Regions from separate parts of the Streptomyces sp. NPDC088350 genome, predicted to be linked through region 2. Evidence: riboswitches for the same ligand, from Rfam matches in the RefSeq annotation. Region 2 holds a riboswitch; each other region holds the start of a gene.
The links. A riboswitch is a leader RNA that binds a small molecule or an ion and turns the genes downstream of it on or off. The one in region 2 is predicted to bind cyclic di-AMP.
Positions count from the first base shown of each region.

Region 1: it holds a riboswitch for cyclic di-AMP, as region 2 does, so the genes downstream of both, ACIQBL_RS37425 (M23 family metallopeptidase) here and ACIQBL_RS39830 (transglycosylase SLT domain-containing protein) in region 2, are expected to answer to the same signal.
Region 3: it holds a riboswitch for cyclic di-AMP, as region 2 does, so the genes downstream of both, ACIQBL_RS01110 (transglycosylase family protein) here and ACIQBL_RS39830 (transglycosylase SLT domain-containing protein) in region 2, are expected to answer to the same signal.

Region 1 covers NZ_JBIVNL010000012.1:306,020-312,073, forward strand. The annotation lists gene ACIQBL_RS37405 (dihydrofolate reductase family protein) at 1-351, shown strand, start outside; gene ACIQBL_RS37410 (alginate lyase family protein) at 534-1,739, shown strand; tRNA gene ACIQBL_RS37415 (tRNA-Met) at 1,792-1,865, shown strand; gene ACIQBL_RS37420 (PP2C family protein-serine/threonine phosphatase) at 2,007-3,143, shown strand; cyclic di-AMP (ydaO/yuaA leader) riboswitch at 3,390-3,546, shown strand; gene ACIQBL_RS37425 (M23 family metallopeptidase) at 3,558-4,565, shown strand; gene ACIQBL_RS37430 (aldo/keto reductase) at 4,613-5,557, shown strand; gene ACIQBL_RS37435 (PrsW family intramembrane metalloprotease) at 5,565-6,054, opposite strand, start outside.
Region 2 covers NZ_JBIVNL010000014.1:162,863-168,916, forward strand. The annotation lists gene ACIQBL_RS39815 (polyprenyl synthetase family protein) at 1-618, opposite strand, end outside; partial or broken gene ACIQBL_RS39820 (MFS transporter) at 843-1,130, shown strand; partial or broken gene ACIQBL_RS39825 (peptidase S15) at 1,135-1,635, shown strand; cyclic di-AMP (ydaO/yuaA leader) riboswitch at 1,867-2,069, shown strand; gene ACIQBL_RS39830 (transglycosylase SLT domain-containing protein) at 2,075-2,548, shown strand; gene ACIQBL_RS39835 (HAD family hydrolase) at 2,651-3,466, opposite strand; gene ACIQBL_RS39840 (LacI family DNA-binding transcriptional regulator) at 3,573-4,601, opposite strand; gene ACIQBL_RS39845 (carbohydrate ABC transporter permease) at 4,660-5,541, opposite strand; gene ACIQBL_RS39850 (carbohydrate ABC transporter permease) at 5,538-6,054, opposite strand, start outside.
Region 3 covers NZ_JBIVNL010000001.1:237,898-243,951, forward strand. The annotation lists gene ACIQBL_RS01095 (alpha/beta hydrolase) at 1-23, opposite strand, end outside; gene ACIQBL_RS01100 (cytochrome P450) at 468-1,832, shown strand; gene ACIQBL_RS01105 (transglycosylase family protein) at 1,959-2,933, shown strand; cyclic di-AMP (ydaO/yuaA leader) riboswitch at 3,127-3,299, shown strand; gene ACIQBL_RS01110 (transglycosylase family protein) at 3,309-4,004, shown strand; gene eno (phosphopyruvate hydratase) at 4,326-5,612, shown strand; gene ACIQBL_RS01120 (septum formation initiator family protein) at 5,730-6,054, shown strand, end outside.

The sequences.
Region 1 (6,054 bases), on a different contig from region 2:
GAGGACGGCACGGAACTCGCCCGGGGCCACTCCCGCGAGGCCGGCGACCCGGTGGTCCACGCGGAGGAGGCGGCCCTGGCCGAGCTGGACCCGGCGGACCCCCGCCTCCCCACCGCCACGGTCTACACCAGCCTCGAACCCTGCACCCATCGCGCCTCCCGCCCCAAGCCCTGCGCCCGTCTGATCCTCGACGCGGGCGTACGGCGCGTGGTGACGGCCTGGCGCGAGCCGGACACGTTCGTGGAGGGGGCGGACGGGAGTGGGATGTTGGCGGCGCGGGGGGTGTCGGTGGTCGTACTGCCGGAGTACGAGGAGCGGGCGAAGGCGCCGAACCGGCATCTGCTCGGCTGAGGTGCACCCACCCCTCTCCGCAGAAATGTGACACCTCGGGGGGTGAGTGTCACGTTTCTGCGGAACACCCCCTGCCCCCCGGCCCTCGCCGCTCCCCGACCGGCCCATCAGATCCTGCGGCTCACCGCCCACCGGGTCACGCTCGCAGTGAACCCGGTGCGGACAACGCGGAGGTAGGACACATGAGGGCAGTGGCGGTGCTGGGTGCGACCGTGGTCGTAGGGCTTCTCGCCTCCTGCGCGGCGACGGACACCGGTACCCGGACCATGGCACGGGCCCTGCCCGCCGACGCGGCGTTCACCCACCCCGGAGTGCTGGTCAGCAAGGGCCAGTTGGACGCCGTACGGAAGAACGTGACCGCCGGCAAGCAGCCCTGGCTGAAGGCGTACTTCGGGATGCGGGACAGCAAGTACGGGTCGTACAAGTACACGGCGAAGCCGTACGCCGACGTCGACTGCCCCTGGAACGGCAAGGCCGCGCACGGCTGTGTCGAGGAGCGCGAGGACGCGATCGCGGCGTACACGCAGGCCCTGCTGTTCAGCATCACCGGGAAGCAGCACCACGCGCTCAAGGCGCGGGAGATCATGGACGACTGGTCGGCGAGGATGAAGGAGCACACCTCCGAGGACGCCGGGCTCCAGACCGCGTGGGCGGGCTCGACGTGGGCGCGGGCGGCGGAGATCGTGCGGTACGCGCCGGGCGCCGGGTGGCCGGCGGACCGGGTGCGGCGGTTCGCGACGATGCTGCGCACCGCCTACCAGCCCGAGGTCACCAAGGACCTGCCGGACTACAACGGCAACTGGGACCTCGCGATGACCGACGCCGCGATCGGCATCGCCGTCTTCCTCGACGACCACAAGGCCTTCGACGCGGCCGTCACCCGCTTCCGCGACCGCGTGCCCGCCTACTTCTACCTCGCCAAGGACGGCAAGGTGCCGCTCACCCCGGCCCGCTCCAGCGTCACCACCCCGCAGAAGCTGACGACGTACTGGTTCAAGCAGACCACCTTCAGGGACGGCGTCGCCCAGGAGACGTGCCGCAACTTCAAGCACGTCGGGTACTCGCTCGCCGCCACGGCCCACATCGCCGAGACCGCCTGGCACCAAGGGGTCGACCTCTACAACGAGGTCAAGGACCGGCTCGCCGCCGCCCTCGACCTCCACGCCCGCTACCAGCTCGGCGAGTCCGCGCCCGCCTGGCTCTGCGGCGGGAAGGTCGACCGGAACATGGGCCCCGACCTGGAGGTCGCCCTCAACCACCTGGAGGACCGGCTCGGCATGAAGGTGCCCTCCGCGCACCGGCTCGCCGAGTCGACCCGGCCGGCCGGCAGCGACGACCTCTTCGTCTCCTGGGAGACCCTCACGCACGCCGGGAACCCGGCCGACTGAAACACGTGTGACATCGGACCCCGCGGATGGCGTATAGTTGCAATCACAACGGCGCGGGGTGGAGCAGCTCGGTAGCTCGCTGGGCTCATAACCCAGAGGTCGCAGGTTCAAATCCTGTCCCCGCTACTAAGGCCAAGGGCCGGAATCCGGAAACGGATTCCGGCCCTTGGTGTTTCTCCCTCGCGTTTCTCCCCCTGTCGGCCCACCCCGCTCGCCGCCCTCCCCCCACCGGGAAAAACTGGACGCGTGGAGGAGGAGGGTCCGTACATGCGAGCCGGCGGGCGCCTGCCCGCCGATCCCGTGCCCGACCCCGGCCTCGGCCGCGTCGAGGGACGGCGCATCTCGAACACCCGCGCCGTCGTCCACCGCCTGCCCGCGCTGCTGCTGATCGTCGGCGCGTTCTACGACTACCTCACCCCGCAGGACTTCACCGCGGCCCCGTTCTTCACCGCCGCCCCGCTCGTCGCCGCCCCGCTGTACTCGCGGCGCGGCACCGTGCTCACCGGCCTGGCCTCCGTCGCCGTCGTCCTGGTGACCCACATCAGGCTCGGCATCGTCCTCCACGCCGACGCGGTCACCGAGGCGGCCACCGTGGCGACGGTCGCCGTCCTCGCCGTGCTCATCAACGTCCTCGTCCGCCGCAGCAGCGAACAGCTCGCCTCCGTGCGCGAGATCGCGGAGGCCGCCCAGCGCGCCGTACTGCCCGAACCGGCCGAGCGGATCGGCGGGTTCGAGATCGCGGCACGCTACGAGGCGGCGCAGGAGGGCGCGTTCATCGGCGGCGACCTGTACGCGGTGCAGGACACCCCGCACGGCGTACGGCTGGTCGTCGGCGACGTGCGCGGCAAGGGCATGGGCGCGGTCGCGGCCGTCGCCGTGGTCATCGGGGCGTTCCGGGAGGCCGCCGAGCAGGAGGTCACCCTGGAGGCGGTCGCGCAGCGGCTGGAGCGGGCGCTGGCGCGCGAGGGCACCCGGCGCGACGGGCTCGACGCGTTCGAGGGGTTCACCACGGCCGTCCTCGCCGAACTCCCGCACGGCGACGGCGTCGTACGGATCGTCGACCGGGGCCACCCGCCGCCGCTGCTCCTGCACGAGGACGGCACCGTGGACACCCTGCTCGTCAAGGAGCCCGCACTGCCGCTCGGGATGGGGGAGTTGGGGTTCTGGCCCGACCGCGTCGAGGAGTTCGCGTTCCCGGGAGGTTCCACGCTGCTCGTGTACACCGACGGCCTGTCCGAGGCCCGCGACTCCCACGGCGTCTTCTACGACCCCGGGGAGCGGCTGGCCGGCCGGACCTTCCGCAGCCCCGAAGCGCTGCTCGGCATCCTCGCCAAGGAGGTGCGCCGGTACTCCGGGGGCGGGATGACGGACGACATGGCGATGATCGCCGTACGGCATCCATGACCGGCATGTACGGCGGTTGTCACGGGCCGTGACCGGGTGGGCGCCCTCCGCATAACAACTGACATACCGTCAATGGCTGTGGGAATTCTGAGACCTGGTCAACTCGCCCGATTTTCGCCGGTGGTGGCCCGTTCGTCCAGCAAGGAAAGGTTAATGATCAAGCGGAACAGCTTGGAATCGGGCACCCGGGTCTATTAACGTTCGATAACGCAGCGCGGTCGTCCCAGCCGTCACAAGAGACGGCTCCGTGCGCACGCGCCGAATCCCGCGAGGGAACCGGGGAACCACCACTTGGGGTGAATCGCTCGTCGACAGCCGTGGGTACACGGCAGGTTGACGCGCGTAGGAGACCTTCCTGCTCCGAACCCGTCAGCTAACCCGGTAGGCGAGAAGGAAGGAAAGGAGCGCGCCCACGTGGCGTCCAACTCTGCTGCCCCAGAAGCCCCGTTCGTCTACGGCGGTTACCGCCCCGACGAGGGCCCCTGGGAGGAGTGGAACCCCAGCGCGGAGTCCGTTCCTCCCCAGCGCGGCAAGCACCGCGTCGCCAAGCAGCGCGGCGGCGGGGGATTCGCCCGCAGCTCCACCGTCCTGGGCGTCGGTGTCATAGCCGCCGTGAGCGCCGGCGGGATGGCCAGCGCCAACACCGGCAAGCCGCCGGTCTCGATCTCCCTGCCCGACCTGCCCTCCGTGGGCCACCTGCTGGACGACTCCTCCAGCACCCCCAAGGGTTCCGCGACCGCGCTCAGCAGCGTCGGCGTGACCACCACCGAGACCGCCAAGGGCACCTCGGGCGCGGGCGAGCTGCTGCGCAACCGGATCATGGAGCAGGCCGAACTCCAGCAGCTCCAGGTCGACGGCAAGTCGCAGGCCGCCGCCGAGGCCGCCGTCGCCAAGCAGGTCGACGCCGCCGCGGCCAAGGCCGAGAAGGACGCCGCGAAGAAGGCCGCCGACGCGAAGAAGGCCGCGGAGGCCGCCGCCAAGAAGAAGTCCGAGGCCACGAAACTCGCCGCGCTGGCCAAGCAGTACACACTGCCGGTCGGCTCGTACACGATCACCGGCACCTTCGGCCAGGCCGGCACGATGTGGTCCTCCGGCTACCACACCGGCCTCGACTTCGCCGCGCCCACCGGCACGCTGATCAAGGCCATCCACAGCGGCACGGTCACCGAGGCGGGCTGGGCCGGGGCGTACGGCTACCGCACGATCATCACCCTCAGCGACGGAACCGAGCTGTGGTTCTGCCACCAGTCCTCGATCAACGTCAGCGTCGGCCAGAAGGTCGCCACCGGTGACGTCATCGGCCGCGTGGGCGCCACCGGCAACGTGACCGGGCCGCACCTCCACCTGGAGGTGCACCTCAACGGCGCGGCCACCGCCAGCGACCCGGCGCCCTGGCTGCGCAGCAAGGGCCTCAACCCCTGACCCACCCGCTGGAATATCCGGTTCCGGCCCGGCGGTTGACGTGGAGCATGACTTCTCTTCGCAAGCTGGGCCGGTCCGACCTCGAAGTGTTCCCCCTCGTCCTCGGCGGCAACGTCTTCGGCTGGACCGCCGACGAGGCGGACTCGTTCGCCGTGCTCGACGCCTACACCGCCGCCGGGGGCAACTTCGTCGACACCGCCGACTCGTACACGGCGTGGATCGAGGGCAACAAGGGCGGCGAGTCCGAGACCGTCATCGGCAAGTGGCTCAGGTCCCGCGGCAACCGCTCCGACGTCGTCATCGCCACCAAGGTCAGCCAGCACCCCGAGTACCCGGGCCTGTCCGCCGCCAACATCAAGGCCGCCGCCGACGCCTCCCTCACCCGCCTGGGCACCGACTACATCGACCTCTACTACCCGCACTTCGACAAGGAGGAAGTGCCGGTCGAGGAGATCGTCGGCGCGCTCGACGACCTGGTCAGGGCGGGCAAGGTGCGGCACATCGCCGCCTCCAACATCTCCCCCGAGCGGCTCCAGGCGTCCCTCGACTTCTCCGACCGCGAGGGCCTGGCCCGCTATGTCGCGATCCAGCCGCACTACAACCTCGTCTCCCGCGACACCTACGAGGGCGAACTGCGGGACGTAGCCGAACGCGGCGGCCTCTCCGCCCTTCCGTACTTCGCGCTCGCGGCCGGCTTCCTCACCGGCAAGTACCGCCCCGGTACGAGCGTGGAGAGCGCCCGTGCCGGACGCGCGGCGCAGTACCTCGCATCGGAGCGCGGCCTACGGGTGCTGACCGCCCTGGACGAGGTCGCGCAGGCCCACGACGCCCCGGTCGCCACGGTCGCCCTGGCCTGGCTCGCCGCCCGGCCGACGGTCACGGCCCCGATCGCCTCGGCCCGCACGGTCGACCAACTGCCCGCGCTGCTCGCCGTGGCCGAACTGGAGCTGACGGACACGGAGATCGCGAAGCTCACGGAGGCGTCGGCCTAGGCAGGCATCAGGACCGGTACGGGTTGTACACGGGAGTCCCGTACGACCCGTACACCGGCGGCCACGGCGGCACCACCACCGGCACCGGTGGCGCCGTCCGCCGCGCCGCGTAGTCCAGCGCGGGCCGCGCCACCTCCCGGCACAGCCACAGCCCGTGCAGCAACTCCCTTTCCCGTACGGCGAAGTCGGCGCCGGCGCGGCCCCGTCCGGCCCGGTGCCGCAGGAACGCAAGGGAGGTCGCGTACGCCTCGTACTGGGCGACCGAGCGGGCGGCCGGTCTGCCGAGGCGGTGGCCGGCGTACTGGCGGGCCAGGCGGCGGGCCTTCATCGAGCCGAGCACGAAGGGTTCGGCCGGGGTCAGCCAGCCCGCGCAGACGTACACGGGCAACTCCTCGCGCACGGTGCGCAGTTCGCGCTGCCGGGTCCAGACCGCGAGCCAGGTGAGCAGGCCGAACGCGGGGACCATGAAGGCGCCGTAGACCTCGAAGAAGCCGTAC
Region 2 (6,054 bases):
GGTGAGGACGTCCACGACCGTGTCGTCGCAGCCGGCCATCATCGAGCCGAAGCGGCACGCCACCGCGACCAGGGAGCCGGTCTTGCCGCCGAGCACGTCGAGGTAGTGCTCGACCGGGTCGCGCCCGTCGGACGGGCCGGCCGTCTCCAGGATCTGGCCGGTGACCAGCCGTTCGAACGCCTCGGCCTGCACGCGCACCGCTTCGGGGCCGAGGTCGGCCAGAGTGTGCGACGCGCGCGCGAAGAGGAAGTCGCCGGTGAGGACCGCGACCGAGTTCCCCCAGCGGGTGTTGGCGCTGTCCACGCCCCGGCGCACGGCCGCCTCGTCCATCACGTCGTCGTGGTACAGCGTGGCGAGATGGGTCAGCTCGACGACGACGGCCGAGGGCACGACACCCGGCGCGTAGGGGTCGCCGAACTGGGCGGCGAGCATCACGAGGAGCGGCCGGAACCGCTTCCCGCCCGCGCGCACGAGGTGCTGGGCGGCCTCCGTGATGAAGGGGACCTCGCTCTTGGTGGCTTCGAGCAGACCCTCCTCGACTGCCGCCATTCCGGCCTGGACATCGGCTTCCAGAGCCTGGTCCCGCACGCTCAGCCCGAACGGCCCGACGACGGTCACGAGGGGTCTCCTGTCTGCTGGTGTCCCTGGGCGGTCACACGGATTGTCGATAGGTCGCTGCCATCACTCAAGTCAGCGTATCCGGTCGGCATTCGATCACCGGTGCCACCCACCCCCGTCCAGGCCAGGCGGTATCGGATCACGACCGGTATGTTTTTGATCAACTGATAAGAACGGACATTTATCGACTTACCTGGAAGTAGTGGAGCGCGTCCCGAACCGCACTGGAAGCCGAGCCCGACAGCGAGCCGCCTCCCGAGGACGACCACGCCTTCTTCGGCCAGCCCAGGGGCCTGCTCACACTCTCGGGGCTGGAGGTCTGGGAGCGCTTCTCGTTCCTCGGCATGCAGGCCATCCTCGTCCTCCACTTCGCGGATTCGGTCGCGCACGGCGGCATGGGCATGTCGTCCGGAACGGCCGCGTCCGTGTCCGCAGCCTACGGAACGCCGGCCTATCTCGTCTCGGTCTCGGACGGCTGGCTCGCCGACCGCATCCTCGGCCTGGTCAAGGCAAGCACCCGGGCGTCGCATCCGGCTCGCGGTGTCGTCGGCGTACTGGCCGTGGATCTGGCCCCAGCCGGAGTCGGCGGCGGGGTTCACGCCGGACCCGGAGGGGAGTGCGCTGGAACTCCCGGTGCGGGACCGGGAGTTGACTGCCGATATTCGTTTCGGCGAACCCGAGGAGGCCGAGCCGCTCGGGGTGCACCACCCGGCCACGCTCGACGAACCCCGGCACGGCGGCACGCGCGTGTACCCGGACGGGCTCGAATTCACCGAGGACGCGCTGGAGACGTACACGATCGACGAGGCGGACCCGTTGTCGGCCCGTACGCGGTCCGACCGGTCGATCCGGCCGCACCGGCCGGAGCCGGGGTGGGACACGACCGTGCGGACGCGGTCGGAGATCACTTGCGACGAAACGGACTTTCTCACCTCTAACGAGGTGATTTGCACCGAGGGTGGCGAAGTGATCTTTCACCGGACCCGGGAGAAAAGGATTCCGAGAACTGCCAGTTGAGGATGAATGCCCGATTTGCCGTTCTTCATTCTTCCGTGAGTTGGGTCACGCGTTTCCATGAATGGCCTGTGTCCCGGTCTGCCCGCGTTTCCCCTTGCGCCGTTTGACAGTTGAAGCTTGGCTCGCGCAAAGGATCAAGTGCCCCATACGCCCCAGACCAAGGTCAATAGGGGTGAGGTGTGATTCCGCCACTTGTTCCGGACATGTGCTCTCGCATACGTTCCCGGCCTGTCGAGCGGAACGCCGAATCCTGCCGCCGCCCGGCATCCCAGTCACGAACACATCTCGCACGGCAGGAGCGGGGGAACCAGGTAAGTCGCCGGACCGGCCATTGCACCGGGACGGCTTGGGGTTAAGTCACGTCCGTGAGGGCGTGGCCGGGCACCTCCCAGCCCGAACCCGACAGCTCACCTCGCAGGCGACGGAGAGGAACCTCGTCATGCCTGCAACCGCTCAGTCCCGCCGCGCCCGCCTTGTCCGCCGTGCCGTTGTCGCCGGTACCGGTGTCGCGATCCTCGCCCTGCCGATCGTCGGGGCGACCTCCGCTTCCGCGGCCACCACGTCTTCCACCTCGACCACGCTCGCCGGGTACCCCAACACCCTTGACGGGTGGATCCGGGAGTCGCTCGCGATCATGGCGCAGAAGGGGATTCCGGGGACGTACAACGGGATCTACCGGAACGTGATCCGTGAGTCGTCCGGTAACCCGTACGCGATCAACAACTGGGACTCCAACGCGGCGGCCGGTACGCCGTCGAAGGGGTTGCTTCAGGTGATCGACCCGACGTTCAGCGCGTATCACGTTGCCGGGACTGCGTTCGATCCGTATGACCCGGTTGCGAACATCACGGCTGCTTGTAACTACGCGGCGGCGGTGTACGGGTCTATCGACAACGTTTACGGGGCTTACTAGAAAACGTTGGATCAGCCACGACGGTTGTGTTTTGAGTGGCACCGCCGTCGTGGCTGGTCGCGCCCGCGCGGCGGAGCCGCAAATTGATACAGCCCCGCGCCCCTAAAAACCTTCGCTGAGGAGTCTTTCCAGGACCAGGGCGATTCCGTCGTCCTCGTTCGATGACGTCACCTCGTCCGCCACCGCCTTCAGTTCGGGGTGGGCGTTGGCCATCGCCACTCCGTGTGCCGCCCAGTCGAACATCGGGATGTCGTTCGGCATGTCGCCGAAGGCGATGGTGTCGGACGGGGTCAGGCCCAGGTGTTGGGCGGCGAGGGCCAGGCCGGTCGCCTTGGTGATGCCGAGTGGCTGGAGTTCGACGGTGCCGGGGCCGGACATGGTGACCGAGGCCAGTGAACCGACCACCGAGCGCGCCGTGGACGCCAACTCGTCGTCCGCCAGGGCGGGGTGGCGCAGCAGCACCTTGCTGATGGGTTCGGACCAGAGGTCGTCGCGCCGGCCCACCCGTACCGCGGGGAGCGTGGGGTGCGGCATCAGGTAGCCGGGCTCGATCAGGGTGAGGCCGTCCACGCCGTCCTGGTCGACGGCCGCGTACACCTGGCCCACCTCCGCCTCGATCTTGCCGAGCGCGGTCTCGGCCAGCTCCCGGTCCAGGGTGACCGACCAGAGCAGACGGTCCGCGCCGGCGTCGTACAACTGCGCGCCCTGTCCGCACACCGCGAGCCCCCTGCTGCCGAGGTCGTCGAGGAGCGGGCGCACCCTCGGGGCGGGCCGGCCGGTGACGACGAGGTGCCGGGCGCCGGCCGCCGTGACCCGTCGCAGTGCGGCGAGGGACCGGTCGGAGAGCGTGTCGTCGCCGCGCAGCAGCGTTCCGTCCAGGTCGGTGGCGATCAGTGCATATGCGAGGGGTGCGGCCATGATCAGAGAATACGGATGGAAAGGCCCCCGGACTCGACGCGAACCGGACGGCTGCCGCCTTCACATGCGTTGACCGGTGTTCCGGTTGACTTGACGGTGACGGCGGTCATGCCGACTCCCGGACGACCAGTTCCGTCGGCAGGATCACGCCCGCCGTGTCCTCTCCGGCGATCTGGGCCAGCAGCATCCGCACCATCTCGGCGCTGATGCGGTCGTAGGGCTGGCGCATGGTGGTGAGGGCCGGGGTGATGGAGGTGGCCGCCGCCGAGTCGTCGAAGCCTCCGACAGCGATGTCATCGGGGACCGAACGGCCGGATTGTTGAAGGGTGTTGACGACTCCCAGGGCCATGAGGTCCGAGGCTACGAACACCGCGTCGATGTCGGGGGCCTGGGACAGGAGTCTGCGGGCCGCTTCCTCGCCGCCCGTGCGGCGGTAGTCGCCCTCGACCACGAGCGCGGGGTCGTGGGGCAGACCCGCCTCGGTGAGGACGTCCCGGTAGCCGGCCAGGCGGTCGGGGCCGCCCGGGGCGTCGAGCGGGCCGGTGACCATGCCGATGCGGCGACGACCCCCGGCGACGAGGTGGCGGACCATCTCCTGGGCGCCGTCCCGGTCGGCCGCGGCCACGTAGCTGTACTTGGAGGCGGTGCCGAGCGGCTTGCCGCAGGCCACCAACGGGATGCCGGCGTCGCGGAGTTCGGCCGCGACCGGGTCGCCGCTGTGGTTGGAGACCAGGAGGACGCCGTCGACGTGGCCCGAGGTGATGTACCGCGTGAGGCGGCGGCGGTCGTCCTTGGAGGAGGCCAGCATCAGCAGCAGCGGGATGTCGTGCCGGGCCAGGTGTTCGGTGCAACCCCGCAGCAGGACATTGAAGTTGGGGTCCTCGAAGAACTTCTCCTGCGGCTCGGTGAGGAGGAACGCCACCGAGTCCGACCGTCCGGTGCTCAGGGAGCGGGCGTGCCGGTTGACGACGTAGCCCGTCTTCCTGATCGCCGTCTCCACGGCGGTGCGCGCGGCCGGTGAGACGTAGTGGCCGCCGTTCAGGTACCGGGAGACGGTCCCCCGGGAGACCCCTGCCTCCCGGGCCACGTCGTGGATGGTGGGCGGTTTTCGGCGTCCGTTCGGACTGGTGGTCATGTTCCTCGTTCTGCCCGTTCGGGTGCGGTGGGGGGAGGTACGACTCAGTGCTTGTGTCTCAGGCCTTTACCGATCCGCTCAAGAGATCCAGTGACCAGAACCGCTGGATCACCAGGAAGAGCCCGATCAGCGGCAGGATCGCGAGGAAACAGCCCATGATGACCAGGGTGTAGAGCGCCGGTTGCGAGGCGCCCTGGGAGAGCAGGGTGTAAAGGCCCAGTGTGAGCGGGAACTTGTTGTCGTCCGCGAGCATCACGTACGGCAGCAGGAAGTTGTTCCAGATGGCGACGAACTGGAACAGGAACACCGTGATGAGCCCCGGCATCATCATCGGCACCGCGATCCGCGAGAAGATCCGCCACTCGCTCGCGCCGTCCATGCGGGCGGCTTCGAGGAGTTCGTTGGGCACGGCCGCCGCCGCGTAGATACGGACGAGGTAGACGCCGTAGGGAGAGAGGATCGACGGCAGGAGCATCGACCAGTACGAGTCGGCCAGGCCCATCTTGGACAGCAGCAGGTACTGCGGGACGGTCAGCACGATGCTCGGGACCAGGACGCCGGCCAGCATCAGCTTGAAGACGAACTCCCGGCCGCGGAAGGCGAATCGGCCCAGCGCGTAGCCCGCGGCGGCGGAGACCGCGGCGGAGAGCAGGGCGCCGCCGCCCGCGTAGAAGAGGGAGTTGAGCATCCACTGCCAGAAGATGCCGTCCCGGTAGGAGCTCAACTCCCTGAAGTTGTCGAGGAATCCGGTGCCGGGGGCGAAGGTGAACGTGGAGAAGAGTTCGCCGCGGCCCTTCGTCGCCGCGATGACCACCCAGATCACGGGGATCAGGCAGTACAGCGAGCCGAGGACCAGCACCAGGGTGGGTACCCAGGCGGTGCGCTTCGGCTTCGCGGGGCCCTGCCGGGTGTCGACGGCGGTGAGGGTGAGGGGGGTCATGCCCGGTCCTCCCGGGTGTAGCGGTCGGAGACGCGCAGCAGCGTGAAGGAGAGCGCGAAGGTCGCCAGGGCCAGCACCACGGCGGTGGCGGAGGCGCCGTAGATGTCCGACCTGAGGAAGGCGGCGTCGTAGATGGCCATCAGCGGACTCCAGGAACTGGAGAGGCCGTTGGTCAGCGGCTTGAGTGCCATGGGCTCGGTGAAGACCTGGAGCGTGGCGATGACCGAGAAGAAGAACGTGAGCACGAGGGAGGGCAGCACGATCGGGATCTTGATCCGCAGGGCGATCTTCAGGTCGGAGGCGCCGTCGATCTTCGCGGCCTCGTAGATCTCCTGCGGGATCGCGCGCAGGGCGGTGTAGATGACGATCATGTTGAAGCCGGTGCCGCCCCACACCGCGATGTTCGCGAAGGACAGGTACAGGTTGCCGCCGTCGAACAGGTCCGGCTGCGGGAGGTTGAACTCGCGCAGGAGGTAGTAGAAGGGGCTGACCGCCGGCAGGTACAGGAAGCCC
Region 3 (6,054 bases), on a different contig from region 2:
CGTTGTTCGGAAGTGAAGCGCATGGTCATGCCTTTCGGGAGCGCTCGGAGCGGCGCTCCCGGACGACCTATCGCCCGGCCGTGACCCCGGAGGGGAGCACCCACGTCGATACTGTGTCCACGGGTACCACCTCCTCGTTCTCTCGCACGGCCTCCCGGAAAGTAGCAGCGGTCGCCGTGGCCCGCCAACGGGTTTTCGCGCGCCGGGACGTACGCACGACGTACGTATGTAGAGGGGCCCGTCCGGTACGGACGGGGGTGGCGAATCCGCCGGCGGCCGGGGCCCAGTTCCGCGAATGTGACACTCCCGGTGGGAAGTGTCACATTTTCGGCGACAGCATCCAGGACCCCCGGCACGCACTCACGGTGACCCGGATCGCCGAGGCGGAATCGGCCCACGGCATCCGATGCGGAGGAGCCCCTCCATGTACCGGAGGAGCACTTCCGCCCGCTGCATAAAGTCGGGCCATGCACCACGACGAGCCCCGCGCCGCCCCCGAACTCTTCACCTGGGAGTTCGCCACCGACCCCTACCCCGCCTACGCCTGGCTCCGCGAGCACGACCCCGTGCACAGGACGCGGCTCCCCAGCGGGGTCGAGGCCTGGCTGGTCACCCGGCACGCCGACGCCAAGCAGGCCCTCGCCGACCCGCGCCTCTCCAAGAACCCCGCGCACCACGACGAACCGGCGCACGCCAAGGGCAAGACCGGTATCCCGGGCGAACGCAAGGCCGAGTTGATGACGCATCTGCTCAACATCGACCCGCCGGACCACACCCGCCTGCGCCGGCTGGTCAGCAAGGCGTTCACGCCCCGCCGGGTGGCCGAATTCGCCCCGCGCGTGCAGGAGTTGACGAACGACCTCATCGACCGCTTCGCGCGGACCGGTTCCGCCGACCTCATCCACGACTTCGCCTTCCCGCTCCCCATCTACGCCATCTGCGACCTGCTCGGCGTCCCCCGCGAGGACCAGGACGACTTCCGCGACTGGGCGGGCATGATGCTGCGACATACAAAAGCAGGCCACGGCGGCGGACCGCGGGGCGGGGTCGCCCGGTCCGTGAAGAAGATGCGCGACTATCTCGCCGACCTCATCCACCGCAAGCGCGAGGCCCTCCCCGACAGCCCGGAACCCCTCCCCGGCGAGGACCTCATCTCCGGCCTCATCCGCGCCTCCGACCACGGCGAACACCTCACCGAGAACGAGGCCGCCGCCATGGCCTTCATCCTGCTCTTCGCCGGGTTCGAGACGACCGTCAACCTCATCGGCAACGGCACCTACGCCCTCCTCACCCACCCCGAGCAGCGCGCCCGCCTCCAGAAGTCCCTGGCCGCCGGCGAACACGGCCTCCTCGAAACCGGCGTCGAGGAACTCCTGCGCTACGACGGCCCGGTGGAGCTGGCGACCTGGCGCTTCGCCACCCGCCCCCTCACCCTCGGCGGACAGGACATCGCGGCCGGCGACCCCGTACTCGTCGTCCTGGCCGCCGCGGACCGCGATCCGGAACGGTTCGCCGATCCCGACGTCCTCGATCTGGGACGGCGTGACAATCAACACCTCGGCTACGGCCACGGCATCCACTACTGCCTCGGCGCCCCGCTCGCCCGCCTGGAGGGCCAGACCGCGCTCGCCACCCTCCTCACCCGCCTCCCCGACCTCCAACTCGCCGCGGACCCGGCCGACTTGCGCTGGCGCGGCGGGCTCATCATGCGCGGACTGCGCACCCTGCCCGTGGAGTTCACCCCCGAGCGGGCACTCCGCCCCGGTGAACCCGAACCTGAACCCGCAATCCCACCCCGTAAACCCGAAGATGACACTTCCTCAACTCTGTGATCTTCACGTGATCTACGTGGCATTGACTTGTGACAAGTGATCGAGTGCGGCTACGTTCACGTACCAGCGCGGCGCCCCGCACCACCCGCCGCGCGGTCCCCCCGCCGTCACGCGAAAGGCCTCCGCATGCTCTCCGGGAACGGTCGTCACCGTCGCCCCCGTCAGGCTCCGGCACTCCTCGTCGCGGCCGGCGTCACCGGCTCCGCCATCGCCATCCCGCTCCTCGGCGCCGCCGCCGCGAACGCCGCCGACGGCACCACCTGGGACAAGGTGGCCCAGTGCGAGAGCGGCGGCTCGTGGAGCGAGAACAGTGGCAACGGCTACTACGGCGGCCTGCAACTGTCCCAGGACGACTGGAGCAAGTACGGCGGCCTCGACTACGCCCCGAGCGCCGACCTGGCCAGCCGCTCCCAGCAGATAGCCGTCGCCGAGAAGATCCTCGACGACCGGGGCACCTCGCCCTGGATGACCTGCTCCCTGCTCTCCGGTCTCACCACGACCTCGGGTTCGACGAACGTCGACACGGGCGTCGCGAGCGACTCGCCGTCGACCGGCACGACGGACTCCTCCGGCTCGACGGACTCCTCCGGCTCGACGGACTCCTCCCCTTCCTCGGCGTCCTCCGGACTGTCCGACTCCAGCAACACGGACTCGACTTCGTCCGATACGTCCGACTCCTCCACCGGCGACCCGTCGAGCAGCCCCTCGCCCGCCGCGACGAAGGACTCCGCGAGCTCCGCCAAGTCCGACAAGTCCGCCGCCCCTTCCGTGAGCGACGACTCGGCGACCGCATCTCCGAAACTCGATGAATCGGACAACTCGGCGCAGGCGGCGGGCAAGTGGAGCCTCGTCGACACCGGTGCGCTCGGGAGTGGGTCGAGCGCAGGCAAGCACCGCGGAGCCGGTGCCGAGGAAGGCGTCACGGCGCAGACGTACACGGTCCGCGCCGGTGACTCCCTCGCGTCCATCGCCGACTCCCTTGGCTACGACGGCGGATGGCGTGCGCTCTACGCCGAGAACAAAAAGGTGATAGGCGCCGATCCGACCCGGATCGCCGCCGGTCAGACCTTGGACGTCGGTACGGAAACGGGCGAAAAGTAGCAGGAGGGCAGCGGGAGTTCACGTCACGCTTCGCGTCGAATGTCCGGTTTGATCAAAGTGTGGGATGAGTCTCAGAAGCCCTGATCGTCTTTGAAATTCCGCCGATTCCGTGTCTACGGTCAAGGCCGCTCGTCACCACGAGCCCCGGCTGCCGCACACGCCGAGTCCTGCCAGCGGCCTCCGGGAACATTCGTCGCGTCAAGCGCCGTAGGCAGGAGCGGGGGACCCAAGGTAAGCGCCGGGCCCGGGAGTCGAGAGACACCGGAACCGGCTTGGGGTTAAGCCGCGCACCGAGAGGTGTGCGGCCGGGCAACTCACACGGCCCGAACCCGACAGCTCACCTCGTAGGCGTCGGTGAGGGGATTGGGATTTTCCATGCTGTTTTCCAGCAAGGGCAAGCACCGCCGTCCGTCCAAGGCCACTCGCGTCGCCACGCTCGCCGGCGTGACCGGCGTCGCCATCGCCGCCCCGCTCATGGCGGCCAGTGGCGCCTCCGCCGCCACCGCGTCCGAGTGGGACACGGTCGCCAGCTGCGAGTCCGGCGGCAACTGGTCCATCAACACCGGCAACGGCTACTACGGCGGCCTGCAGTTCTCCGCCTCGACGTGGGCCGCGTACGGCGGCACCGCCTACGCCTCCACCGCGAACCAGGCCTCCAAGTCCCAGCAGATCGCCGTCGCCGAGAAGGTTCTCGCGGCCCAGGGCAAGGGCGCCTGGCCCACCTGCGGCACCGGCCTCTCCAGCGCCACCTACTCGGGCGGCAGCTCCTCGAGCGGCAACAGCTCGTCGAGCGGCAGCTCCTCCAGTGGCAGCACCAGCACCCGCTCGACGGACACGACGGCCTCCCGCTCCGCCGAGCGCCCGGCCGCCAAGAAGACCGTCACCACCCCGACCGGCAAGAAGGTCAAGAAGGGTGACGGCGAGTACAAGGTCGTCAAGGGCGACAGCCTCAGCTCCATCGCCGAGAAGCACAAGGTGAAGGGCGGCTGGCAGCAGCTGTTCAAGCTGAACAAGGACATCATCGACGACGCCGACGTCATCTTCCCGGGCCAGCAGCTCCACCTGAAGTGACATACGCGGCTCGTAGCTTAACCACAGCGCCCTCACAGCCGTGGTGTCCACTATGGAGACCTCGTGAGGGTCACCCCCGTCCCCCACGGGCTCCCCGCTCCGGTGCGTGTTCCCCCGTACGCACCGGGGCGGGGCTTTTTTTGTGCCCGCCGGTGATTTTGTGCGCTCTTTGGCGAAGCGCTTTGTTCCGTTCGGAAACAATTTACTCTCGGTTCTGTCCATCAGGCGGCCGACCGGATGGCCAATCGCCCCGAGCCGGTTAGGCTCGTCTCGCAGAGCCGCTGCGGTGTTGCCGTAGCCGCGTCAGATCCCAAGAAGGAGATGCTCGTGCCGTCCATCGACGTCGTCGTAGCCCGGGAAATCCTGGACTCCCGAGGCAACCCCACGGTCGAGGTCGAGGTCGGCCTCGACGACGGCAGCACGGGTCGTGCCGCCGTTCCGTCCGGCGCCTCCACCGGTGCCTTCGAGGCCATCGAGCTGCGTGACGGTGACCCGAACCGCTACGGCGGCAAGGGTGTCGAGAAGGCCGTCCTCGCCGTCATCGAGCAGATCGGCCCGGAGCTCGTCGGCTACGACGCCACCGAGCAGCGTCTGATCGACCAGGCGATGTTCGACCTGGACGCCACCGACAACAAGGGCTCCCTCGGCGCCAACGCCATCCTCGGCGTCTCCCTCGCCGTCGCGCACGCCGCCTCCGAGGCGTCCGACCTCCCCCTCTTCCGCTACCTGGGCGGCCCGAACGCGCACCTGCTGCCCGTTCCGATGATGAACATCCTGAACGGCGGCTCGCACGCCGACTCGAACGTGGACATCCAGGAGTTCATGATCGCCCCGATCGGCGCGGAGTCCTTCTCCGAGGCGCTGCGCTGGGGCGCCGAGGTCTACCACACCCTCAAGAAGGTGCTGAAGACCAAGGGCCTGTCCACCGGCCTCGGCGACGAGGGCGGCTTCGCCCCGAACCTGGAGTCCAACCGCGCCGCCCTCGACCTCATCATCGAGGCCATCAAGCAGGCCGGTTACATCCCCGGCGAGCAGATCGGGCTCGCGCTCGACGTCGCCGCGTCCGAGTTCTACAAGGACGGCAAGTACGAGTTCGAGGGCAAGTCCCGCTCGGCCGCCGAGATGACCGAGTACTACGAGGAGCTCGTCTCCGCGTACCCGCTCGTCTCCATCGAGGACCCGCTGTACGAGGACGACTGGGCCGGCTGGAAGGTCATCACCGACCGCATCGGCGACAAGGTCCAGATCGTCGGCGACGACCTCTTCGTCACCAACCCCGAGCGTCTCGCCCGCGGCATCGAGGAGGGCACCGCCAACGCCCTGCTCGTCAAGGTGAACCAGATCGGCTCGCTGACCGAGACCCTGGACGCCGTCGAGATGGCCCAGCGCAACGGCTTCAAGTGCATGATGTCCCACCGCTCCGGCGAGACCGAGGACACCACCATCGCCGACCTCGCCGTCGCGGTGAACTGCGGCCAGATCAAGACCGGCGCCCCGGCCCGCTCGGACCGCGTCGCCAAGTACAACCAGCTCCTGCGCATCGAGGAGATCCTCGACGACGCGGCGGAGTACGCGGGCCGCAGCGCGTTCCCCCGCTTCAAGGGCTGACCCCACCGGATTCCCGGGGATCCACCGGGTCAATCCTCAGCCAGTCGTACGTACGTCCCCGCACCCGGTCCCGTACCGTGTGCGGGGACGTACGCACGTGTGAAGGGGAGGCGGGACATGGCCGTGAAGGACCGGGACCGGTTCTCCACCGCGACCAGGCTGAAGCTGCTCGGCGAGCAGACGGCGGCCCGTGTCTACCGTTCCCAGACCAAACGGCAGGCCCGCCGTTCCCGGCTGACCGGCCGAGCGGCCCTCCTCGCCCTGGTGCTGTGCTCGCTGATCGTGGCGCTGGCGTACCCGATAAGGCAGTACGTCTCCCAGCGCGCCGAGATCTCCGATCTCCAACGGCAGCAGGAGCAGGCGCGGCAGCGCGTCGAGCAGCTGCGCGACCTCAAGGCACGCTGGCAGGACGACGCGTACGCGGAACAGCAGATCCGCCAGC